Regions from separate parts of the Nonomuraea sp. NPDC004702 genome, predicted to be linked through region 2. Evidence: riboswitches for the same ligand, from Rfam matches in the RefSeq annotation. Region 2 holds a riboswitch; each other region holds the start of a gene.
What was found. A riboswitch is a leader RNA that binds a small molecule or an ion and turns the genes downstream of it on or off. The one in region 2 is predicted to bind thiamine pyrophosphate.

Region 1 (2,254 bases), on a different contig from region 2:
CGCTCAAGACGTTCGACCCGCCGGTCACCGCGCTCGGCGGGCTCACCGTCACGAACGTGTCGAGGCACGGCAAGTTCCTCGACCTCGACTGCGACGGCCTGCACCTGATCATCCACCTGGCCCGCGCCGGCTGGCTGCGCTGGCGCGACGACCTGACCGGCGCCCGGCCGGTGCGGCCGGGCAAGGGGCCGCTGGCCGTACGCGTACGGCTGGCGCCGGACGACGACGGCCTGGCCCCCGGCTTCGAGCTGACCGAGGCCGGCACGCAGAAACGGCTGGCCGTCTACGTCACCGACAAGCCGGAGGACGTGCCCGGCGTCGCCGCCCTGGGCCCCGACCCGCTCGACGACGCCTTCACCGTCGAGGCGCTCAAGCGCATCGTGGGCGGCAACCGCACCCAGATCAAGGGGCTGCTGCGCGACCAGAAGGTGATCGCGGGCATCGGCAACGCCTACTCCGACGAGGTGCTGCACGCGGCGAGGATGTCGCCGTTCAAGATCGCCGCGACGCTGACCGACGCGCAGATCGCCGACCTGCACGAGGCCATCGTGACGACGTTGCGCGACGCCGTCGAACGGGCGCACGGGCTGGCCGCCAAGGACCTCAAGGCGGAGAAGAAGTCCGGACTGCGCGTGCACAACCGGGCCGGCCAGCCGTGCGACGTGTGCGGCGACACGATCCGCGAGGTGTCCTTCGCCGACTCCGCGCTCCAGTACTGCCCGACCTGCCAGACGGGCGGGAAGCCGCTGGCCGACCGGCGGATGTCGCGCCTGCTCAAGTAGGGTCCCGGGCGCGGGATGATGGAGACATGACCGTTCCAGAGATCGACGTCACCGCCGTTCCCGACGACGCCTACCTGCTCGACGTCCGCGAGCAGGACGAGTGGCTGGCCGGCCACGCCCCCGAGGCCGTGCACATCCCCATGTCGCAGATCCAGGGCCGGGTCGAGGAGGTGCCCGCCGACCGCACCGTCTACGTGGTGTGCCGGGTCGGCGGCCGGTCGATGCAGGTCACGGCGTGGCTCAACCAGCTCGGGCGCGACGCCGTCAACGTGGGCGGCGGCATGCAGTCGTGGGAGTTCGCGCGCCGTCCGATGGTCAGCGAGACCGGGCAGGATCCTTTCGTGGCCTGAATGCCCCACTGTGGCGATTCCGCCGCCATTGAGGCATGATGAGGGCGCCAACTGCATAGTCGCGGGAGCTCGGGGTGCCGGGCTGAGAGGGCAGCAACACAGCCGCTGCCGACCGCCTGAACCTGTCCGGGTAATGCCGGCGTAGGGAGTGTGCGATGACGCATGTCGTCGACGAAGTTCCGCTGACCCTTGACGGCGCGCCCCCCAAGACCCTCGGCGTCCTCGACCAGGGCGCGCTCTGGGCCAACCTCGGTGTCAGCCTCCTCGGCTTCTCCGGCGCGCTCGTCCTGATCGATCCCCTGGGCAACGCGCCGCTCAGCCTCGTGGCCGCGCTCACGGCCGCCGTGGTCGGCAGCCTCATCGGCACGGCCATGGTCGGCCTGTCGGCCATCCCCGGCACGCAGACCGGGCGGCCGGCGATGGTGCTGCTGCGCGGGCTGTTCGGGGCGAAGATGTCGTACGTCCCGTCCGTGCTGAACATCGTGCAGATGCTCGGCTGGGGGGCTTTCGAGCTCTGGGTGATCGCCAAGGCCGCGAACGCGATCTTCGGGAGCGTCCCGTACCAGGTGTGGGTGGTGGTGGCGGGGGTGCTGACCACCGCGCTCGCCGTCTGGCCGCTCGGGTCGATCCGGCTGCTGCGCCGGTACGTGACCGCCGGCGTGATCGTGTCGCTGATCTGGTTCACCGTGTCGTTCCTGGGCGAGGCGCCGACGTACACGGGCGGGTCGTGGACGGCCTTCGCCCCGGCCGTCGACTACGTCATCGCCCTGTCGGTGTCGTGGGTGCCGATGGCCGCCGACTTCGCCAGGCACTCGCGTTCCAGCCGGGCCGCCTTCACCGGCGTCGTCGGCGGCTACACCGTCGCCCAGGTGGCCTGCCTGGCACTCGGCGTGTACGCGGTGGCCATCGCGGGCGCCCAGGCGGTCCAGGCCGACGGCATGGTCGTGTTCCAGCCGTTCGTCGCGGCGCCGCTGGGCGCGCTGTTCTTCGGCATCCTGGTGCTGCGCGAGACCGACCAGTCCTTCGCCAACGTCTACTCCACCACCGTCTCGCTGCAGAACCTGATGCCGAAGGTGGACCGGCGGGTCGTCTCGACCGCGATCGGCGTGCTCACCACCGCGA
Region 2 (2,254 bases):
AGCTGGTCGGTCTCCCGGTCGATCTGTGCAACAGAAAGCGTCACGAAACCACAACTACCACATGCCGTCCTTGCTCAAACAACACAATCCCGTAGGGGGACCTCTGGATCTACCAGGCGTTCTGTGTCGAGGCGATGCCCGCCTTCGATGATCCTACGGCCCTGCACGTAGTCCCGGGGCCGGTCGACGGCGAGCACGGCGGCGAGGGTGTCGCCGGACGTCAGCCACACGGCCGACCACTTGCCCTCGGGCTCGCCCCGGTAGAGCAGGCGGTCGCCGGAGGGGTGGTGGCCGATGTACTGGACCATGTGGCCGAACTGCTCGGACCAGAAGTAGGGGGCCGGGTCGTAGACGGCCTCCTCCCCCAGCAGGGTCGCGGCGGCGACCTCGGGCGAGCCGAGCGCGGTGTCCCAGTGCTCGACGCGCAGCCGGACGCCGTAGCGGCGCGACCACCAGGCCGCGCAGTCGCCGGCGGCGACCACGTTCGGCATGGACGTGCGCAGGTGCTCGTCGGTGACGACGCCGTTGTGCAGGTCGATGTCGGAGCCGGCCAGCCACTCGACGGCCGGGCGCACGCCGATGCCCGTGACGACCACGTGCGCCTGGACGAACTCGCCCCCCACCAGCCGCACGCCGCCCTCGTCCACCTCGTCGACCATGGTGTTCAGGCGCAGGTCGATGCCGTCGTACCAGTGTCGCGTGCGGGCGCCGATCTCCGGGCCCACGGCGTTGGCCAGCGGGGCGGGGCCGGCCTCGATCACGGTCACCGAGCAACCGGCCTTGCGGGCGGCGGTGGCGACCTCGGCGCCGATCCAGCCGGCGCCGATGATCGCCACATGGGCTCCGGCCACGAGCCCGGCGCGCAGCTCGTGGGCGTCGTCGAGGGTGCGCAGGACGTGCTGGGGGCCGTCGCCGGGCACGGTGATCGGCTCGGTGCCGGTGGCGATCACGAGGCCGTCGTAGCCGAGCTCGCCCTCGGTCGTCTCCACGACGCCCTCGCGCAGGGCCTTGGCGGTGACGCCTGGCCAGAAGTCGACCTCCAGCGCGTCGAGGTCGGCCTCCAGGAAGCTGGAGTCGGCCGCGCCGGACAGCACGGCCTTGGACAACGGCGGACGGTCGTAGGGCCGATGGCGCTCCTGGCCGATCAGCGTGATCCGTCCGGTGAAGCCGCGCCCGCGCAGCGCCTCCGCGCTGCGCAGCCCGGCCAGGCCCGCTCCCACCACTACGACATGGTTCACGTTCATGACCATAACGGGGGCGGTGCCGGCACGTCGCGCCGAGGCCGTAGGCTGGAGGCGCAAGACGCGCGGGAGTCCGGCCGTCACCGGGCTGAGAGGAAGGCTTGAGCGGGCCTTCGACCGCAAGACACCTGATCCGGATCATGCCGGCGAAGGGAGCGCGGATGAATGTGATCGTGGGCGGCGGGGTCGTCGGGTTGTCGATCGCCTGGCGGCTGGCCCGCGAGGGGCTGCCCGTCACGGTGGTCGATCCGGCTCCGGGGCGCGGGGCGTCCTACGCGGCGGCCGGGATGCTGGCGCCCGTCAGCGAGGTCGCCTACACCGAGGAGCCTTTGCTGCGGCTGGGGGCCGCCTCGCTGAGCCGATGGCCGTCCTTCGCCGCCGAACTGGCCGCCGACGCGGACCTCGGCGTGGGCCTCGATGCGGGTTTCGATGCAGGCTTCGACGCGGGCCTCGGGCCAGGTCTCGGCGCGGGCCCGAGCGGCGGTTCCGGTGGCGGGGCCGGGGCGAGGGCCGGGGAGGCGTTCGGGGGCGCGTTCGGGGTGATCGGGCCGGAGGGGGCCGCTGGCCGTGCGCTCGACCTGCGCGCCGACGGCACGCTCGACGTCGCCTTCGGGGCCGACGACCTCGCGGCGCTCGACGACCTGGCGGCGTTCATGGACAAGCTGGGGCTGCGGGTCGAGCGGCTGACCGGGCGCGAGTGCCGGCGTCTGGAGCCCATGCTGGCCCCTTCGGTGCGCGGCGGGCTGCTGGCCCCCGGTGACGCCTGGGTCGATCCGCGCCGGGTCACGGCGGCGCTGCTGGCCGCGCTCGACCGGCTGGGCGTGCCCGTCGTGCGGGCGCGGGTGACCGGCCTGCTGCGCGACGGCGACGCCGCTCCAGGCGCCGCGACCGGCGCTGGGACCAGCTCTGGCACCGGCGCTCTGACCGGTGCTGGGATCAGCTCTGTGACCGGCGCTGGGATCGGTGCTGGGGCAGGCGGTGCGGCAGGACCTGTGGCGGGAGCCGTGACAGGT
Region 3 (2,254 bases), on a different contig from region 2:
TCATCGAGCTGCTGCCCGCGCTGCCGGCCGCCTGGCGCGCGGGCTCGTTCGACGGGCTGCGCGCCCGCGGCGGCTTCACCGTCGGGGTGACCTGGGCGGACGGCGTGCCGGTCGAGGTCAGGCTGTCGTCGGCGCGTGGCGGGACCGCCCGGCTGCGCGGCCCCGGGTTCGCGCTCGACCTGGAGACTAGGGCTGGGGAGAGCTGCGCGCTGTCGCCAGCACGCTGAACCACGTGCGGTGGGTGACGTTCGTCTCGTGCCAGGCGACCGCGAACCCGGCCGCGTCCAGCACCGCGAGCAGGTCGCCCGCGTCGCGGTGGACGAACCAGCGCTCGTACTCCGTCCGGTACGGCACCGGCTCCCAGCCCTCGCTGTCGCCCAGGGCGGTGATCAGCGCGAGCACCCCGCCGGGGCGCAGCGCCGCGTGCCAGGCGCGCAACGTCGCCTCGGTCTGCTCGGACGGCACGTGCACGAGGGCCGCGGCCGACCAGAGGCCGTCCAGGGACGCCGGCGACAGCGGCGGGTGTCGCAGATCGCCCAGGACGGTGGGCACGCCGCGCCCTGTGGCGAGCCTGGCCATCTCGATCGACAGGTCCACGCCCACGGTGGTCAGGCCGCGTCCGGCGAACCAGGCCGACTCGCGCCCCGGGCCGCATCCCAGGTCGGCGACCGTGGCCCCGGCGGGCAGGGCTGAGGCGAACCGGTCGCGGACGGCCACGATCGAGGGTGACGGATCGGCGACCTGCTCGTCGAACTGGCGCGCGATGCGGTCGTAGGTGGCGGTCGTGTGCGCAATGGGATCAGACATCCCCTTGATCCTGCCACGCGCGGGGTTATGATCGCGATGACCAACGCGGGAGCCCGGTGCGGACCGGGCTGAGAGGACGGCTGTCAGCCGCCGACCGCCAGAACCTGCTCCGGATAATGCCGGCGAAGGGAGTTTGCGCGATGAGCGACGCGCGCTTTTCCAAGATCTACATCGGTGACCTTCAGGTGCCGATGCGCGAGGTCAGGCTGTCGAACGGCACGTCGGTGCGGCTCTACGACACCTCGGGGCCGTCGCGTACCGACCGCTCGGCGTGGGGGTCGCCGGTCACCCAGCTCGGCGCGGCGCGGCGCGGCGTGGTGACCAAGGAGATGGAGTTCGTGGCCGTCCGGGAGGGGATGACGCCCGAGTTCGTCCGGCAGGAGGTCGCGGCCGGGCGGGCGGTCATCCCCGCCAACGTCAACCATCCGGAGTCCGAGCCGATGGCGATCGGCCGGAACTTCCTGGTCAAGATCAACGCCAACATCGGCAACTCCGCCGTCACCTCCTCGATCGAGGAGGAGGTCGAGAAGATGACCTGGGCCACCCGGTGGGGCGCCGACACCGTCATGGACCTGTCCACCGGGCCGAACATCCACGAGACCCGCGAGCAGATCATCCGCAGCTCGCCCGTCCCGGTCGGCACCGTGCCCATCTACCAGGCGCTGGAGAAGGTGGGCGGGCGTCCCGAGGCGCTGTCGTGGGAGGTCTACCGCGACACCCTGATCGAGCAGTGCGAGCAGGGCGTCGACTACGTGACGGTGCACGCGGGCGTGCGGCTGGCGCACGTCCCGCTGACCGCCCGCCGCAAGACCGGGATCGTCTCGCGCGGGGGCTCGATCATGGCCGCCTGGTGCCTGGCCCACCACCGCGAGAGCTTCCTGTACGAGCACTTCGACGAGATGTGCGCCCTGCTGGCCCGCTACGACGTGACGTTCTCGCTGGGCGACGGGCTGCGCCCCGGCTCGATCGCGGACGCCAACGACGAGGCCCAGTTCGCCGAGCTGCGCACCCTGGGCGAGCTGACCAGGATCGCGCACGCGCACGACGTGCAGGTGATGATCGAGGGTCCCGGCCACGTGCCCATGCACAAGATCAAGGAGAACGTCGACCTGCAGCGCGAGCTCTGCGACGACGTGCCCTTCTACACCCTCGGCCCGCTCGTCACCGACATCGCCCCCGGCTACGACCACATCACCTCGGGCATCGGCGCCGCCATGATCGCCTGGTACGGCACCGCCATGCTCTGCTACGTCACGCCCAAGGAGCACCTCGGCCTGCCCAACCGCGACGACGTCAAGACCGGCGTGATCACCTACAAGATCGCGGCGCACGCGGCGGACCTGGCCAAGGGACACCCGCAGGCCCAGGCGTGGGACGACGCCCTGTCGGACGCCCGGTTCGAGTTCCGCTGGGAGGACCAGTTCGACCTGTCGCTCGACCCGGACAC

Region 1: another riboswitch for thiamine pyrophosphate. It lies ahead of ACWEJ6_RS25080 (purine-cytosine permease family protein); the one in region 2 lies ahead of ACWEJ6_RS17375 (FAD-dependent oxidoreductase).
Region 3: another riboswitch for thiamine pyrophosphate. It lies ahead of thiC (phosphomethylpyrimidine synthase ThiC); the one in region 2 lies ahead of ACWEJ6_RS17375 (FAD-dependent oxidoreductase).

The regions. Positions count from the first base shown of each region.
Region 1 covers NZ_JBSGCE010000020.1:111,853-114,106, forward strand. Annotated here, with positions in the region: gene ACWEJ6_RS25070 (Fpg/Nei family DNA glycosylase) at 1-782, shown strand, start outside; gene ACWEJ6_RS25075 (rhodanese-like domain-containing protein) at 809-1,132, shown strand; TPP riboswitch at 1,184-1,297, shown strand; gene ACWEJ6_RS25080 (purine-cytosine permease family protein) at 1,288-2,254, shown strand, end outside.
Region 2 covers NZ_JBSGCE010000012.1:53,225-55,478, forward strand. Annotated here, with positions in the region: gene ACWEJ6_RS17365 (Rv2175c family DNA-binding protein) at 1-44, opposite strand, end outside; gene ACWEJ6_RS17370 (NAD(P)/FAD-dependent oxidoreductase) at 75-1,244, opposite strand; TPP riboswitch at 1,297-1,413, shown strand; gene ACWEJ6_RS17375 (FAD-dependent oxidoreductase) at 1,403-2,254, shown strand, end outside.
Region 3 covers NZ_JBSGCE010000002.1:410,713-412,966, forward strand. Annotated here, with positions in the region: gene ACWEJ6_RS04430 (glycosyl hydrolase family 95 catalytic domain-containing protein) at 1-227, shown strand, start outside; gene ACWEJ6_RS04435 (class I SAM-dependent methyltransferase) at 187-807, opposite strand; TPP riboswitch at 843-955, shown strand; gene thiC (phosphomethylpyrimidine synthase ThiC) at 948-2,254, shown strand, end outside.